Regions from separate parts of the Streptosporangium sp. NPDC023963 genome, predicted to be linked through region 3. Evidence: riboswitches for the same ligand, from Rfam matches in the RefSeq annotation. Region 3 holds a riboswitch; each other region holds the start of a gene.
The links. A riboswitch is a leader RNA that binds a small molecule or an ion and turns the genes downstream of it on or off. The one in region 3 is predicted to bind S-adenosylmethionine.
Positions count from the first base shown of each region.

Region 1: another riboswitch for S-adenosylmethionine. It lies ahead of AB0F88_RS36710 (aminotransferase class V-fold PLP-dependent enzyme); the one in region 3 lies ahead of thrC (threonine synthase).
Region 2: another riboswitch for S-adenosylmethionine. It lies ahead of AB0F88_RS04135 (glutathione S-transferase C-terminal domain-containing protein); the one in region 3 lies ahead of thrC (threonine synthase).

Region 1 covers NZ_JBEZZK010000018.1:97,579-102,981, reverse strand. The annotation lists gene AB0F88_RS36715 (NADH-quinone oxidoreductase subunit D) at 117-1,301, opposite strand; gene AB0F88_RS36710 (aminotransferase class V-fold PLP-dependent enzyme) at 1,319-2,665, opposite strand; SAM riboswitch class IV at 2,718-2,833, opposite strand; gene AB0F88_RS36705 (TerC family protein) at 3,065-3,928, shown strand; gene AB0F88_RS36700 (cytochrome P450) at 3,950-5,149, shown strand.
Region 2 covers NZ_JBEZZK010000001.1:982,623-988,025, forward strand. The annotation lists gene AB0F88_RS04125 (ABC transporter substrate-binding protein) at 1-895, opposite strand, end outside; gene AB0F88_RS04130 (FAD/NAD(P)-binding protein) at 1,093-2,850, opposite strand; gene AB0F88_RS04135 (glutathione S-transferase C-terminal domain-containing protein) at 2,847-3,782, opposite strand; SAM riboswitch class IV at 3,822-3,934, opposite strand; gene AB0F88_RS04140 (DUF402 domain-containing protein) at 3,987-4,508, shown strand; gene AB0F88_RS04145 (ABC transporter permease) at 4,600-5,352, opposite strand; gene AB0F88_RS04150 (ATP-binding cassette domain-containing protein) at 5,345-5,403, opposite strand, start outside.
Region 3 covers NZ_JBEZZK010000033.1:26,677-32,079, reverse strand. The annotation lists gene AB0F88_RS43955 (cold-shock protein) at 373-573, opposite strand; gene AB0F88_RS43950 (MoaD/ThiS family protein) at 920-1,195, opposite strand; gene thrC (threonine synthase) at 1,218-2,513, opposite strand; SAM riboswitch class I at 2,528-2,670, opposite strand; gene AB0F88_RS43940 (S1 family peptidase) at 2,905-4,482, opposite strand; gene AB0F88_RS43935 (RNA polymerase sigma factor) at 4,685-5,242, opposite strand.

The sequences.
Region 1 (5,403 bases), on a different contig from region 3:
GGTGCCGGGGGTGCGGGGGACGCCGGGGGTGTGGGGAGCGTCGAGGGGGCGGGGGGAGCCGCCCTCTCCTGATCCTCACCGGGTTCGATCATGCGGTTCCAACCGTGCCTTACTCGTCACTTGTCGATGTCGCCGACGACGAAGAACATCGAGCCCAGAATGGCGACCATGTCCGCGACCAGGTAGCCGGGAAGCATCTCGCGCAGCACCTGGACGTTGTTGAAGGAGGCCGAGCGGAGCTTCATCCGCCACGGCGTCTTCTCCCCGCGCGAGACCAGGTAGTAGCCGTTCAGGCCGAGCGGGCTCTCCGTCCAGGCGTAGGTGTGGCCCTCGGGGACCTTCAGCACCTTGGGCAGGCGCTGGTTGACCGGCCCCGGGGGCAGGTCGAGGAGCCGCTCCACGCAGGCGTCGGCCAGGTCGAGGGAGACCTTCACCTGTTCCAGCAGCACCTCGAAGCGGGCGTGGCAGTCTCCCGCCGACCGGGTGACGACCTTCACCGGCAGCTCGCCGTAGGCGAGGTACGGCTCGTCCCTGCGCAGGTCGACGTCGACGCCGGAGGCGCGGGCGATGGGGCCGCTCACGCCGTACTGCATGATCGTCTCGCGGTCGAGGACGCCCACCCCGCGCGTGCGGGCGAGGAAGATCTCGTTCCCGGCGATCAGGTTCTCGATGTCGGGCAGCCGTCGCCGCACGTCGGCCACGGCCTGGGCGACCCGGCCCGTCCACCCTGAAGGGATCTCCTCCTTCAGGCCGCCGACCCGGTTGAACATGTAGTGCATGCGCCCGCCGGAGATCTCCTCCATCACGGCCTGGAGGGTCTCGCGCTCCCGGAACGCGTAGAAGACCGGGGTGATCGCGCCGAGCTCCAGCGGGTAGGAGCCGAGGAACATCAGGTGGCTGAGCACCCGGTTGAGCTCGGCCATCAGCGTGCGCGTCCAGACCGCCCTGACCGGCACCTCCATGCCGAGCATCCGCTCCACCGCGAGCACGACGCCCAGCTCGTTGGCGAACGCCGACAGCCAGTCGTGCCGGTTGGCCAGCACGATGATCTGCCGGTAGTCGCGCACCTCGAAGAGCTTCTCCGCGCCCCGGTGCATGTAGCCCACGATCGGCTCGGCCGAGCTGATCCGTTCCCCGTCCAGGGTGAGCCGCAGCCGCAGCACGCCGTGCGTGGACGGGTGCTGCGGCCCGATGTTGAGGATCATGTCCTCGGTCGCGAGCTCCTTGCCGTGCGCCCCCCGCACGGCCTCGGCCCCGGCTCCCAGCCCCACGTTCAGCTCACGGGGCGCGCCTTCAGTCATAGGGCCATGCTGTCACGTCAGCCGCGCGAGGCAAGATCCCGCAGGGCGTCGATCAACCGGTCGACGTGCTCGGAGGTGGTACCGATGCCGATGGAGGCGCGGACGGCGGAGGCGGTGACGTCGTCGCAGCCGCCGTCCTTGGCCCCCAGCAGGTGCCGTACGAAGGGGTGGGCGCAGAACTTGCCGTCGCGGACGCCGATGCCGTAGTCGCCGGACAGGGCCTCGGCGACCTCGCGGGCGGTGAAGCCGTCCACCACGAAGGAGACGATGCCGACGCGCGGGTGGTCCGGGCCCCACAGGGACAGCTCGTGCACGCCGGGGACGGAGGCGAGGCCCGCGCGCAGGCGCCCGAGGAGGCGCTCCTCCTCGCGGACCAGCGGGGTCCAGCCGGTGGCGGTCAGGGCGTCGCAGGCCGCGGCCAGCGCGACGGCGCCCAGCACGTTCGGGGTTCCCGCCTCGTGCCGGGCCTCGGGGTCGTCGTGCCACTCGGTGCCGTCGTCGTTCACGGCCTTCACCGCGCCGCCGCCCCGCAGGTACGGCTCGGCCTCGGCCAGCCAGTCGGAACGGCCGATCAGCGCGCCGGTGCCGAACGGCGCGTAGAGCTTGTGGCCGGAGAAGACCACGTAGTCCAGGTCGAGCGCCGTCAGGTTGAGGCTGCGGTGCGGGACGAGCTGCGCGGCGTCGACGAGGACGCGGGCCCCGTGGCGGTGGGCGATGTGGGCCAGCGCGGCGATCGGCCAGAGCTCCCCGGTGACGTTGGAGGCGGCGGTCACGACCAGCAGCTTGGGGCCGTCGATCGAGGCGAGGGCGTCGTCGGCAGCGCGGACGGCCTCGCCGGGGAAGGCGGGGGCCGCCAGCCGCACGACCCGCTCCCAGGGCAGCAGCGAGGCGTGGTGTTCGGTGTCGAAGACCACGGCGGTGGTGCCCTCGGGCAGGCTGCGGGCCAGCAGGTTGGTCGCGTCCGTGGTGTTGCGAGTGAAGATCACCGAGTCGTCGGAACGGGCGCCGACGAAGGCGCGCACCGTGTGCCTGGCCTGCTCGTAGCGGGCCGTGGTCAGCTGGGACGCGTACCCGGCGCCGCGGTGGACGCTGGAGTAGGCCGGGAGCGCGGCGGCGACGGCGGCGCTCACCGGCTCCAGACAGGGGGCGCTCGCGGCGTAGTCGAGGTTGGCGTAGCGGACGAGCCTGCCGCCCCTGACCGGGACCTCCAGGTCCGAGCCGAGCACGGCCGGGATCGGGCGGTCACCGGACACGCCGGATACGCCGGACACGCCGGATACACGGCTCTCGGGGACGGTCACCGGAGCGACGGCGGCGCTCTCTGCGGTGCTCTCGGGGGTGCTGAGGATCGTCAGGGTGGACATGCCAGGGCTCCTTCGAGGTCATCGGACCCCAACCCATGACACAGGTGCCTGGAGCCCGCGCTTGCCCGGCACACCTCGTGCCGGACCAGGTCCTCACCCGGGGCACCCCGCCGCGGACGCGAGGGTTGCCGGCCAGCGAGCCGGGGCTTGTCACTGGCACTCATGACCTACGGGGGAACTATAACCGACACCCCGCGGTGCCCCGCAAGTCCGAAACGTGATCAACCCGATATCGGGGCAGGAGCGAGCGCCGCCGGGACCGCCCGGCGAATTTGCCAGCGAAGCGTGATCAGAGGGAAGGAACTCAGGGCCTCTCCCGGTCGTCCTGGGAGTCAACCGAAGAAGCGTTCGGGCAGCCAGCCGACGGTGTGCGGGCGTCGGCCGACGAAGGAGAAAGCAATGGACTGGGTGACCAGCCCGGAGATATGGATAGGGTTCTTCACCCTTGTCGCCCTGGAGATCGTCCTGGGAATCGACAACATCATCTTCATCTCGATCCTGGTGGGCAAGCTCCCGCCCGAGCAGCGCGACAAGGCCCGCAAGCTCGGCCTCGCCGTCGCCCTGATCAGCCGCCTCCTGCTGCTGCTGGCGCTGTCGTGGGTGGTGAGGCTCACCGAACCGATGTTCGAGGTCTTCGGCCAGGGGATATCGGGGCGCGACCTGATCCTGATACTCGGCGGCCTGTTCCTGCTGGGCAAGAGTGTCCACGAGATGCACGGCAGCCTGGAGGGCGACTCCGGCCACTCCGAGGGCAGGGTCGCCTCGTCCTTCACCTCGGTGATCATCCAGATCATGATCCTCGACGTCGTCTTCTCGCTCGACTCGGTGATCACCGCGGTCGGCATGGTCGACGAGCTGGGCGTCATGATCGCGGCCGTCATTGTCTCGGTCATCGTGATGCTGGTCGCCTCCGGGCCGATCAGCCGCTTCGTGGACCGGCACCCGAGCATCAAGATGCTCGCCCTGTCCTTCCTGGTGCTGATCGGCGTCGTGCTCATCGCCGAGGGGTTCGAGCAGCACATCTCCAAGGGCTACATCTACTTCGCGATGGCGTTCTCGCTGCTGGTGGAGCTGCTGAACATCCGGATGCGCGGCAAGGCGAGGCGGAAGCCGGTCGAGCTGCGTTCCCGCTACGAGACCGAGGGAGCCGAGGGCGCCGAGGGCGGGACCGGCCCGGAGACGCCGGTGGTTCAGGGGGCTCCGGCGGGCCGGGCGGACGAGCCGGTCGAGAGGGGGAAGCCGGACGAGCGGGCCGGATCCTGAACCGGGGATTACGATGCTTACGTGCGCTTTGATCCCTGGAATCCGGAATTCGTCGCCCACCCCTATGACGTCTACGACGAGCTGAGGCGGGAGCGGCCGGTCAGCTTCTTCGAACCGACCGGCCAGTGGCTGGTGGCCAGGCACGCCGACGTCAACGCGCTGCTGCGGGACCGCAGGCTCGGCCGCTCCTACCTGCACGTGGCCTCGCACCAGGAGTTCGGCAGGCCGGACGACCCCGAGTTCCAGGACCCGTTCTGGCGGGTGATCAGGGCGGGAATGCTCGATGTCGAGCCGCCGGTGCACACCAGGCTCCGGCGGCTGGTGTCGAAGGCGTTCACCCCCCGCATGGTCGAGGCGCTCCGCCCCAAGGTCGCCCGCATGGCCGGGGAACTGGTGGACGCCTTCGTCGAGCGCGGCGGCGGAGACCTGATCGCCGAGGTCGCCGAGCCGCTCCCGGTCACCGTGATCGCCGAGATGCTCGGCGTCCCCGAGGCCGACCGGCACCTGCTGCGGCCCTGGTCGGCCGACATCTGCGGCATGTACGAGCTCCAGCCGTCGGTCGAGGCCCAGCACACGGCCGTACGGGCGGCCGAGGAGTTCTCCGCCTACCTCGTCGAGTTGGCCCGCGCCCGCAGGGCCGACCCCGGCGACGACCTGATCAGCGCGCTCGCCCTGGTGGCCGACGAGGGTGACAGGCTCACCGAGGAGGAGCTGGTCGGCACCTGCGTGCTGCTGCTCAACGCCGGGCACGAGGCCACCGTCAACGTCACCGGCAACGGCTGGTGGTCGCTGTTCCGCAACCCGGCCGAGCTGGACCGGCTCCGCGCCGACCACGCCCTGCTGCCCACGGCGGTCGAGGAGCTGATGCGCTGGGACACCCCGCTGCAGATGTTCGAGCGCTGGGTGCTGGAGGACATCTCGGTGGGCGGGGTCGACATCCCGCGCGGCACCGAGGTGGCGCTGCTGTTCGGCTCGGCCAACCGCGATCCCGAGGTCTTCGCCGACCCCGCCCGCCTGGACGTGGGCCGGGCCGACAACCCGCACATCTCCTTCGGCGCCGGGATCCACTTCTGCCTCGGGGCACCGCTGGCCAGGGTCGAGCTGATCGAGTCCTTCGGCGCCCTGCTGCGCAAGGCCCCGAAGATGGAACTCGCCGCCGAGCCCGCCTGGGGGCCGGGCTACGTCATCCGGGGTCTCACCTCCCTCGACGTGCGGGTCTGAACCGGCCTCGAACGAATCGGCCGAATCGGCCGAAGCGGCCGAAGAAGCGGTCGAAACGGCCGAAGCGGACGGGTCGCGAGTGTGCCCGGCCCGTGCCGCCCGTCGACGAGGGCACGGCGGCCGGGCGGCGCCCCGCCGGCCTCGCCACCCGTGCCGCCCGGGCCGCGGACCCTGCCCACCCGCGCCGCCCGGGCCGCGGACCTCGCCACCCGCGCCGCCCGGGCCGCGGACCCCGCCTGCCCCGCCGCCCGGAC
Region 2 (5,403 bases), on a different contig from region 3:
AGACGTTGAAGTAGTAGGAGAACGCGCTGCCGGAGTTGAGGCTGGTCTCCAGCTTCAGCTCGGGGTCGCTCTTGATGAGGCCGATCTCGGTGGCGGGCACGCCCTCGATCACCTGCACTTGCCCGGAGGTGAGCGCGCCGACCCGGACCGCCGCCTCGGGCAGGAAGCGGTAGGTGATCTCGGCCAGATGCGCGGGGCCCTGGTGGGCGGAGCCGGTGGGCGGCCAGTCGTAGTTCGGGTTGCGCCTGTAGCGGACCTCCTGGCCGGGGGTGAACCGGTCGAGGATGAACGGCCCGGTGCCGACCACGTCGACGCCGCCCGCCTTGAGGTCCTTGGCGTTCTTCAGCGACTTCGGGGAGACCTGGCCGGCGTACGGGGCGGAGAGGAAGTCGAGGAACAGTCCGTCGGGGGCCTTCAGCGTGACCTTCAGGGTGTGCGGCGCGGTCGCCTCGGCCCTGTCGAAGTTGCGCAGCTGGATGGCGCTGACCGCGGCGTTGTAGCCGGGCGAGACGAGCTGGTCGAGGTTGGCCTTCACCGAGGCGGCGTCGAACTTCTCGCCGTCGTGGAAGGTGACGTCGTCGCGGAGTTCGAAGGTGTAGGTGAGCTCGTCCTCGGACACCTTCCAGGACTTGGCCAGCCAGGGCAGGAACTCGCCGTTCCTCCCCCGGGCGATCAGGTTGTCGAACTGGTTGTGGACCAGCAGGCGGGCCTTGTTCTGGCCCCACTGGTGCGGGTTGAAGGTGATCGGCTGCGTCTCCACCGCCCACACGAGCGACCCGCCGTCACCACCGCCGCCCTCACCGCCGGCCGCCGCGCTCGGGGCCCCGCTCTCGGCTCCGCACGCCGTGAGCGCCAGCACCCCGGCGAGCGCCAGGGCGCCCCATCGCAACTTCACGTTCTTCTCCTCGTGCTTCGGTACGACATGCCTGTGTACGACATGCCTGTGTACGGCGTGCTCTTCCACGGCGCGCCTCTGCGCGACGTGCTCCTGCGCGACGTGCTCCTGCGCGACGTGCTTCTGTGCGGCGGGTTCGGACGGCCCGGTGAGGCGCCGGCCGGGACGACCGGCATGATCGGGGTGATCGGGGCGGTTCATGCGACGTGCCGTCGTATCTGGGTTCCGGCGGCCTCGGACAGCACGATCCGGGCGAGGGCGTCGGCGTGGCGGAGGAGCGGGGCGTTGAGGCGGGGCCTGGCGAAGCCGCCGGTGGCCCGGCCGCCGACGACCCAGGGGCCGAAGGCGAACCTGCGGGGGTGCGGGGTCCCCGACCTGTCGAGCAGGCGGCGGTCGGCGGGCCGTACGTTCACCAGACCCGACTCCTCGTCGAGCTCGCCCCGGTCGCGGAGCGCGGCGATGAGCGGGTCGACGGCCCGGCTCACGCTGGGCGCGGGCAGCCTGGCCTCGACGAGGGTGGTGGCCGTCACGCCGCCGGGCACGGTGGGGCTCTGTGCCCGCCAGTGCCCGTCGTGATGGTCGACCTTGAGGTCCGCGCCGAGGAAGGTGACGATCCCCGCCCTGGCCAGGGCGCGCAGCTCCTCCAGCCGGGGTCCCGGCGGGCCGCTGGCGACGTAGCTGAAGAACCCGGCGAACCACGGGTCGGAGATGCCCAGCTCGGCGAGGACACCGTAGACGGAGAGCAGGCCGAGGATCATCGCGTGGTCGGCGCTGTGCGCGGGGTCGGAGCGTCGTTGCAGGTCGACGGCGAGATAGCCGTGCATCCACTTCTGCAGGCCGGCCTGGTCGCCGAACCGGATGCCGTCCAGCGGCCGGTCGAGCCGGTCGAGGTCGAGCCGGTCCAGGTGCCGGGGCACGGCCTCGCGGATCAGCTTGCGCATCCCGAGACTGCGCCACTCCTCGGCGGCGAAGCCCTCCTCGAACTCCGCCCAGCCCAGCTTGGCGCGCTTGGGGTGGGCGGTGATGAGCTCGTGGTAGTACGCGAAGGCCAGCTCCTTGGCGACCAGCGGCCACACGTCCCGGCGGAAGTTCCACGGTCCCTCGCCCAGCGCCTCGCGGGTGAGGAAGCGCGGCACCGGCGGGCGGGCGCCCTTGAAGGGGTAACCGGTCTTGGAGTGGTACGGCACGCCGCGCCGCGACCCCACGTGCAGGAGGGGCTCGCGCCCGCTGGGCAGGTAGACCAGCTCCCCGTCGTACTCGCGGACGAACCGGCCGCCCCGGCCCGAGGTGAGCAGCACCATCAAATCGACGAAGGCCAGCCCCATCCCCCGCACGATCGCCGGCTCCCCCGCGGGAACGCCGTCGAGGTCGAGGTCCGCCGTGTAGCCGGTGGGCAGGTAGCGCAGCCCCGCGCGCGCGGCCAGATCGGCCAGCGCGCTCTCCTCCCTCGTCGGCGTCACGTCGCCGTGTCCCTGGGCCAGGATCACCGCGTCGACCTCGATCGTCCGGCCGTCGTCCAGCGTCACCGCCTGCCCGCCGGGGACGTCGGCGAGGTCGACGGCGCGGGCGGCGTGCACGTGCACCCGGACGCCGCGAGGGGCGGTCGCCACCGCCTGCCGGAAGACGTGGGAGAGGTAGCCGTTCTGCGCCGGGCGGGAGGCGAACCTGCCGGGGTCGCCGCCGAGCCACTCGGCCAGCGTGGGCCCGGGGCGGATCGGTCCCTCGCAGCGCACCGACTCGTCGGTGAAGAGCGTCACGTCGGCGGCGGTGGAGTTCATCCAGAGCAGGTCCGGCTGGTCGTGGCGCCACACGCGCCCGCCGCCCGGCGGGTGGGGGTCGATCACGTGGACGTCCAGCGACGGCCAGCCGAGCAGGTCGGCGGCGTTGGCGCAGATGCGCTCCACCAGGCAGGTGCCCGTCGGCCCGGCGCCGACGACGGCGATCGAGGCGCTCATACGGCGGCTCTGCGGTGCGGCTGGTCCCAGTCCGCGTGCAGCGGCTCGACCGGGATCCGCCAGGCGTCGGTCTCGCCCGACGGGCGGGCGATGACGGTGAAGTCGGTGTTCTCGCGGAAGGCGGGGCGGGCGTACAGGTCCCTGGCGTAGGCCCACAGGTTGGGGAAGGCGGTCAGCGGGCGCTCGCTGATCCTGGCCGCCGGGTTGTCGCTCAGGTCGAAGCGCAGCAGGGTCGGCCAGAGCCGCACGTCCGCCTCGGTGATCCCCGAGCCGAACAGGAACCTGCGGTCGGCCAGGCGTGCGTCCAGCTCGTCCAGGAAGGCGACCACGGCCCCGCGCGCCTCGGTGTACGCGGCCTCGGTGGTGGCCGCCGCCACCCGGCCCGCCGCCGTGTTGACGATCTCGTAGATCCTCGTGTTGAGCTCGTCGATCTCCGGCCTGAGCTCCTCGGGGTAGAGGTCGGCCTCGGGGTCGCCGCCGAACCGGGTGGCCAGGTCGATCGTGATGTCGGGGAAGTCGTTGCTGACGATGCGGCCGGTCGCCCTGTCCCACAGGACCGGCACCGAGACGTGCCCGTCGAAGCCCGGCTCGGTCGCCTCGTACGCCTGCCGCAGGAGGGTGAACCCGTTGACCGGGTCGGCCCCGCGCCGCTCGCGGAACGCCCACCCGCGCCCGTCGCGCTCGTCGTCGACGTAGGAGAGCGAGACCACGTCCTGGAGTCCCTTGAGGGAGCGCACGATGGCCGCGCGCTGCGCGTACGGACAGACGGCCGCGACGTAGAGGTGGTAGCGCCCGGGCTCGGCGGGGAAGGTGGGTGTGCCGATCCGCCCCTGGAAGGGGTAGCGCGGGCCGGGCCTGCCACCGGGCCGGTAGTGGCCGTGGGTGTCGAGGTCGACGGGGCTCGCGTGGTTCAGTGTGCTGGTCTTCGACATGTGGCGCTCCCGGGCATGTCTCGGTGACCCTGGTGAGGGGGTCCGCGCTTGCGGCACGCCCACCGTGCCGCCAGGTCTCCCCCGGGGGCACCCCGCCGCGGTGCGAGGGTTGCCGGTCAGCCAGCCGGGGCTTCTCACTGACACTCTTAACCTATTTAGAAGGTAGGAAATACATAGATCTCTGTCAAGCCTTAGTGTCGGGGAATGTCCTATGAGAGTGTGAACGTGGTCTACCGCAAGTACGACGGGTCACTGCACTGGCATCACCGCGGCCTGCTGCTCGGCGAGGACGAGCACGGGGTGTGGACGGGCTGCGTGGCCGACTCCAGCGGCTACAAGGGCGACGGTCCCGCGGTCCCCTGGCCGCACCCGTCCGTGATGCTCTTCCCCCGCGACGCGTGGTGGACGGCCGCCTTCAACGCCGCCCCGCACAAGCACGAGATCTACTGCGACGTCTCCACGGTGCCGGAGTGGAAAGACGGCGAGGTCACCATGGTCGACCTGGACCTCGACGTGATCCGGACCCGCCGGAACCTGCTGAAGGGCCGCCCGAGCCGGGTCTTCCTGGACGACGAGGACGAGTTCGAGGAGCACCGGGTCAAGTACGCCTACCCGCCCGGCGTGGTCGAGAACGCCCGCGCCTCGGCCGCCTGGCTGATGGAGGCCGTCACCTCCCGCACCTCCCCCTTCGGGGACGCGCCGCGCTGGCTCGCCCTGGTCACCTGAGCCCCGGCCAGTGGTGCCGGGGGCGGCCCCAGGCGCCCCCGGCACTCCCGCGACCTCAGCGGGCGCGGTGACCTCAGCTGGCGGGGTGACCTCAGCGGGCGCGGTGGCGGAACATCCTGCCGGAGAAGATCGCCGAGATCAGCAGGAGGCCGCCGCACCAGGCCAGCGCCTTCCACGGGTCGCTCCCCACGGGCCGGTCGAGCAGCAGGCCGCGTACGGACTCGATGATCGGTGTGGCCGGCTGGTTCTCCGCGAACCCGTGCAGCCACGCGGGCATGGTGTGCACCGGGACGAAGGCGCTGCTCGGGTAGGGCAGGAACATCACCAGGAAGGTGAAACCGCCCGCGACCTCCGGCGTCTTGGCCAGCAGGCCGACCAGGGCCGAGACCGCGGACATGGCCAGCACGAACACCACCAGGACGCCCACCGCGGCCGCCCAGCCGGACAGGCCCGCGTCCGCCCGGAAGCCGAGCAGGAACGCGACGGCGAACACGATGGCGAGCGAGCTGAGGTTGCGCACGGTGCCGGCGGCCACGTGCCCGCCCAGGAACGCACCGCCGCCGACGTCCATCGACCTGAACCTGTCGACGATCCCCCGGCTCATGTCGTGGCTGACGGCGACCGCCGTCAGGGAGGCGCCGTAGGAGGCGCACATGACGAGGATGCCGGGGACGGCGTAGGTGACGTAGTCGACGCCGGTCTGGATCGCGCCGCCGAACAGGTAGACGAACAGCAGCATGACCAGGACGGGCATCAGGAACGAGGTGAGCAGCGCGTCGAGGTTGCGCAGCGACAGGCGGACGGCACGGCCGGTCATCACCGGCAAGGCGGCGAGGTCAGACACCGGCCCGCTCCCTGTCCGTCAGCGCGAGGAACGCGTCGTCGAGCGTGGCGC
Region 3 (5,403 bases):
GCCACGCGCTCCGTGCCGCCCGGCACGCGCTCCGCGCCGGCCCGCCGCGCGGGCTCCGTGCCACCCGGCGGGCTCACAGCGTCCCCGCGCGTCCCCGCGCGTCCCTGCGCCCCGCGTGCCCCTGCGCGGCGTCTCTGCGCGTCCCTGCGCCCCGCGTGCCCCTGCGCGGCGTCTCTGCGCGTCCCCGCGTGAGCGCGGCCACCGCCCCGCACCCCGTGCGACCACGCGTCCCGTACGGCCCCCCTACCGTGCGACGCGAAGGCCCGGCTCGCCTTGTCGGGAAGCGAGCCGGGCCTGGGCGGTGAGGATCCAGCGGACTGCGATACCGCGGGATCCACCGGCTCTTCCCTGCGAATTCACGAAACGGCCACGTCAGACCGCCCGGACGGACTCCGCCTGGGGACCCTTCTGACCCTGAGTGATCTCGAACTCGACCCGCTGGCCCTGCTCGAGGGCACGATAGCCGTCCATCATGATCGCGGAGTAATGGACGAACACATCCTTACCACCGTCTACCGCGATGAAGCCGTAGCCCTTGTCCGCGTTGAACCATTTGACGGTGCCCTGCGCCACTTGCGACTCCTCTTACTGGTCTTAAGGACGACGCCCATTCCTCTCGCGAAGTCCTCAATCGCCGGGGCGGACTTCGCCGCGGCGATCGTTCCGACCATACCTGTGGGAAGCGGTAGGGCAACAGAGTCAAGCACCAAACTACCGCTTTACGAGAGCTTTTAGTACGAGAAGAGAGTTTCACTATCACTATTAGTTAGTTAAGGGTTACATTCTCCGTGCAGTCCAAAAATATGAGCTTGGGTCATCAAACACGGCACCCGCCCGGCCGGAGCCGGGCGGGTGCCGTGGAGTCGCGGGTCCCCTGGGGGCGGCGCTGGGCGGTCAGAGCCGCGCCGGGGCGGGAGAATCAGCCTCCGGCCACCGCCGGGATGATGGATACCTGGACGCCGGAGGGCGTGGCCGTGTCGAGGTTGTCGACAAAACGGACGTCCTCATCCCCCACATAGACATTGACAAAACGTCGGATCTTTCCCGATTCATCAAGAATCCGGGCGCCGATCCCCGGGAAGTCCGCGTCGAGCTTCTGAAGAACATCGCGCAGGGTCTCACCCTCTCCGTTCACCTCGGCGGCACCATCGGTGTAAGTCCGGAGAATCGTCGGAATCCGCACAGAAACGCTCATAATTCAGTACCTTTCACGATTTCTAGGCGATAGCCGCACGGAATGCGTCAAGAGAAGGCCGAATCACCGCGGTCGGGCGCGCCTCCGCGGCCACCGCGTCGAGGGTCTTGAGGCCGTCGCCGGTGTTGAGGACCACGGTCTCGGCGTCGGGGTCGAGCGTGCCCGAGGCGACCAGCTTGCGCAGCACCCCGACGACGACGCCTCCGGCGGTCTCGGCGAAGATGCCCTCGGTCCTGGCCAGCAGCCGGATCGCGTCGACGATCTCGGCGTCGGTGACGTCCTCGACCGCGCCGCCGGTGCGGCGGGCGATGTCCAGGACGTACGGGCCGTCGGCCGGGTTGCCGATCGCCAGCGACTTGGCGATCGTGTCCGGCTTGACCGGGCGGATCACGTCGTGGCCCGCCTTGTAGGCGGCGGAGACCGGGGAGCACCCCTCGGCCTGGGCCGCGAAGATCTTGTACGGCCTGTCCTCGACCAGACCGAGCGCGATCAGCTCCTTGAAGCCCTTGTCGATCTTCGTGAGCTGCGAGCCCGATGCGACCGGGATGACGATCTGGTCGGGGATGCGCCAGCCGAGCTGCTCGGCGATCTCGTAGGCCAGGGTCTTGGACCCCTCCGCGTAGTACGGCCGGAGGTTGACGTTGACGAAGCCCCACTGGTCGCCCAGCTCGTCGCCGATGAGCTCGGAGCAGAAGCGGTTCACGTCGTCGTACGTGCCCTCGATGCCGATGAGCCTGCCGCCGTACACGGAGGCCATGACGATCTTGGCCTGCTCCAGGTCGGAGGGGATGAACACGCAGGCGTCCAGCCCGGCCCGCGCGGCGGCGGCGGTCACGGCGCCGGCCAGGTTGCCGGTGGAGGAGCAGGAGAGGGTGTGGAAACCGAAGTTGCGGGCCGCCTCGACGGCGATGGCCACCACGCGGTCCTTGAAGGAGTGCGTGGGGTTGCCGGAGTCGTCCTTCACGTGCAGGGAGCGGATGCCCAGCTCGCGGGCGAGGTTGCCGGCGTTGACGAGCTTCGTCCAGCCGGGCGCCATGTTGGGCTTGGTGGCCACGTCCTCGGGGACGGGCAGCAGCGAGCGGTAACGCCAGATGTTGGTCGGCCCCTCGGCGATCCGCTCCCGGGTCACACGCCCGAAGTCGTACGCGATCTCAAGGGGCCCGAAACACTCGTTACAGGCGAAGCTGGGGCCGAGGTCGTAGCGGGCACCGCACTCCCGGCAGGAGAGGGCGACGGCGGGGCCGAAGCGCGGGTCTCGCGCGCCGCCGGCACGACCGGAGGAGGTGGTGGGGTTGTTCTCAGTGGTTGCGAGCGCCATGAAGCGAGGCCTTTCCCTCATCTTCGTCTGCGGACCACCCTGGTCACAGACCGGAATTGGCACCTGTCCCGGCCGACCTCGTTCAGATCACGAGTCTTGAACCGGGATGGTTGCCGGGGCTTCGCAGGGCCGGTCCCTCCACCCCTCTGGATGAGCAAATATTCAGTTGGAAACCTGACGCGCAGGTCCTCAGCACTCTACCCCGCCCTGCCGCCCTCCTGACTCCTTGTCTCACTGTGCGAGACATGGCGTGTTACCCAGCGGACAACCGGACGCGGGCCGCCGGTCGCGAGGCACCCGGCGCACGGCCCTGACGGCAGGCGAGGCCCCCGCCGGGCCCGCGATCCTCGGTGATCGCGGGCCCGGCGGGGGCCTCATCCCTTCCCGGCCGTCAGCGCGAGAGGCGACCCGCCGGAGCGGTCACGGAACCCGGAACCCGGAACCCCAGGGTGTAGGGGCCGGAGCCGGCCGCGCTGACCACCCGGTAGCGGTAGTAGCCGGGCGTGCCGGTGTAGGAGATCCTCTCGTCGGGACCCGCGCTGTCGGAGGTGGCGACGACCGGCCAGGTGCTGCCGTTCCACTTCTGCAGGTACAGGTCGAAGTCGGTGCCGTCGGCGCCGTCCAGGCAGGCGGTCTGGAGACCTCCGACTGTCAGCCTGTAGTACAGGCCCCTCGGCTGGTAGACGGACCGGCCGGCGGCCAGGGTGCCGGTGTAGGTGTTGGGGAAGCCGGTGCAGGTGCCCGTGACCGGCGGCGGCGGGTTGCCCGCGGTGGTCCTCAGGGTCAGGCCGTAGGCGGTGAGGATCGGGGCGATCGGCTGGAAGTAGGTGGTACCGCCCTGGCTGCAGTCTCCGGAGCCGCCGGAGGTGACGCCCTGGGCCTGGTCGACGGAGATGAACGAGCCACCGGAGTCTCCGGGTTCGGCGCAGACGGTGGTGCGGGTCAGCCCGTTGACGGTGCCCTGGGGGTAGGTGATGCTGGCGTCGCGCTGCTGGATGAGACCGCAGTGCCAGTCGGTGGTGGAGCCCGACCGGCAGACCGAGGCCCCCTCGATGGCGATCCGGGCGCCGGCGACGGGCACGGTGCCGCCCTGGCCGTTGTCGACCGTCGGGGTGGCCGTCCAGTTGCTGTTGGTCAAGACCCAGGCGTAGTCGCTGCCGGGGAAGACCGAGCCCTGGAAGGTGCCCTGGGTGACGCGGTTGAAGCCGGTGGTGGCGTTGCCGGTCCTGCCGCAGTGGCCGGCAGTGACGAACCCGTTCTGGGTGCCCTTGAGCACGGGGAAGCCGATCGAGCAGCGGCTGGTGACGCCGATGTAGTAGGCGTTGCCGCCCACCAGGTCGTACAGCGGCTGGGGAACCTCGGTGGAGGGCAGCACGACCACCGCCGCTCCGTCCACCCCGGCGCTCTCGATGACGTTTATGGCAGCCTCGGGCTTCGGGGAGAGGACGACCACCTTGTTCCTCTTCACGTCGACGAAGCGCGCGCTCGACACGAGCGGCTGCGGGGGCAGGCTGTTGTCGACCGCCTGCTTGATCGCGGTGAGCTCCACCAGCGACCTGGGGACGATCTCGGCCTGGGCACCCGCGCCGAGGATCGTCGGGATGTCGGCGGCGCTGGTGGTGGCCACCACCAGGGTGTGCGCGCTGGTCCCTCGCAGCCAGGTGCCGCCGAAACGGGGGCCGAGCCTCCTGGCCATCTGCAGCGCGACCGGGGTCAGGCGGGCCTCGTTGAGCAGCCGGGCCTGGGCCTGTGCCGGGGTCAGGCCCAGGTCGCGCTCGAGCGCCTCCAGCATGCCCGGCGGTGGTTTCCGCGCGGCCGACATGGCCCACGCGGCCATGTCGGCGGACGGGGCGGCGGGCGCGGCCGGAGCACCCTTCGCCTGGCGTTCGGCGCCGGCCGGTACGGCGGCCAGGGCAAGTGCGGTGGCCGTCAGGACGCATGCCGTGGAAACGGCGTGTCTGCGGAACATGTGGTCTCTCCTCGACCTCGGCTTGCACAGCGTGAGGGGAGATCGCCACATGTCACCGATTGATCACGCGACGTGGGCAACGCCACCTTAAATCAGGTGAGACCGTCAGGGCAGCACGCCACGCGGAGGTGCTCTTCGACTGGTTCCGGCCTGGCGGGCGGCCCGTCGGAGGACGGGCCGCCGGCCGGAGACCGGGCGGCGGTCAGAAGCCGTAGGCGTCGCCCAGGGCGCTCTGGACGTACTTGCGCGCCTGATGGATGCGCGACTTGGCGGTGCCCAGCGGGATGCGGAGCTGCTCGGCCACCTCGTTGTAGTCGAGCTGGCAGATGTCGCGCAGCACCAGCGCCTGGGCGAGCTCCGGCTTCTCGGCCTCCAGCGCCTCCATCGCGTCGAGCAGGTCCAGCCGGGACCCGGCGATCACGCTCACCCGGGCCACGTCCGGCTTCTGCAGCGGCAGCTCGTCGGAGCTCTGCTCGGCCGCGCGGCGCTTCAGCGAGCGGTAGGTGGTCCTGGCGCAGTTGGCGGTCACGATGTGCAGCCAGGTGCTGAACCGGGCGCGCCCCTCGAAGCGGCCGATGTTGCGCGCCACCGCGAGCAGGGTGTCCTGGCAGGCCTCCTCGGCGTCCTGCCGGAATGGGAGGATCCGGCCGCAGTGCCTGAGCACGGCGGGCTCGATCCGCTTCAGCAGCTCGCCGAGAGCGCGGTGGTCGCCCTGGGCGGCCGATCGGGCCAGGTCCTCGGTCGTCTCGTCCAGCGCCATCACGGGCCCCCATCAGCGGTCACGGTCGCTGGACATCCTACGGTCGGGGGTCGCGGATGGTGACCCTCCCTCATCGCCACAAAAAGGGTGATAGAGCGGGGCTCATCACTCCACCCGCTGACAAGAGCTGACACAATTCGATGGACGCCGTTCCTTCCTTG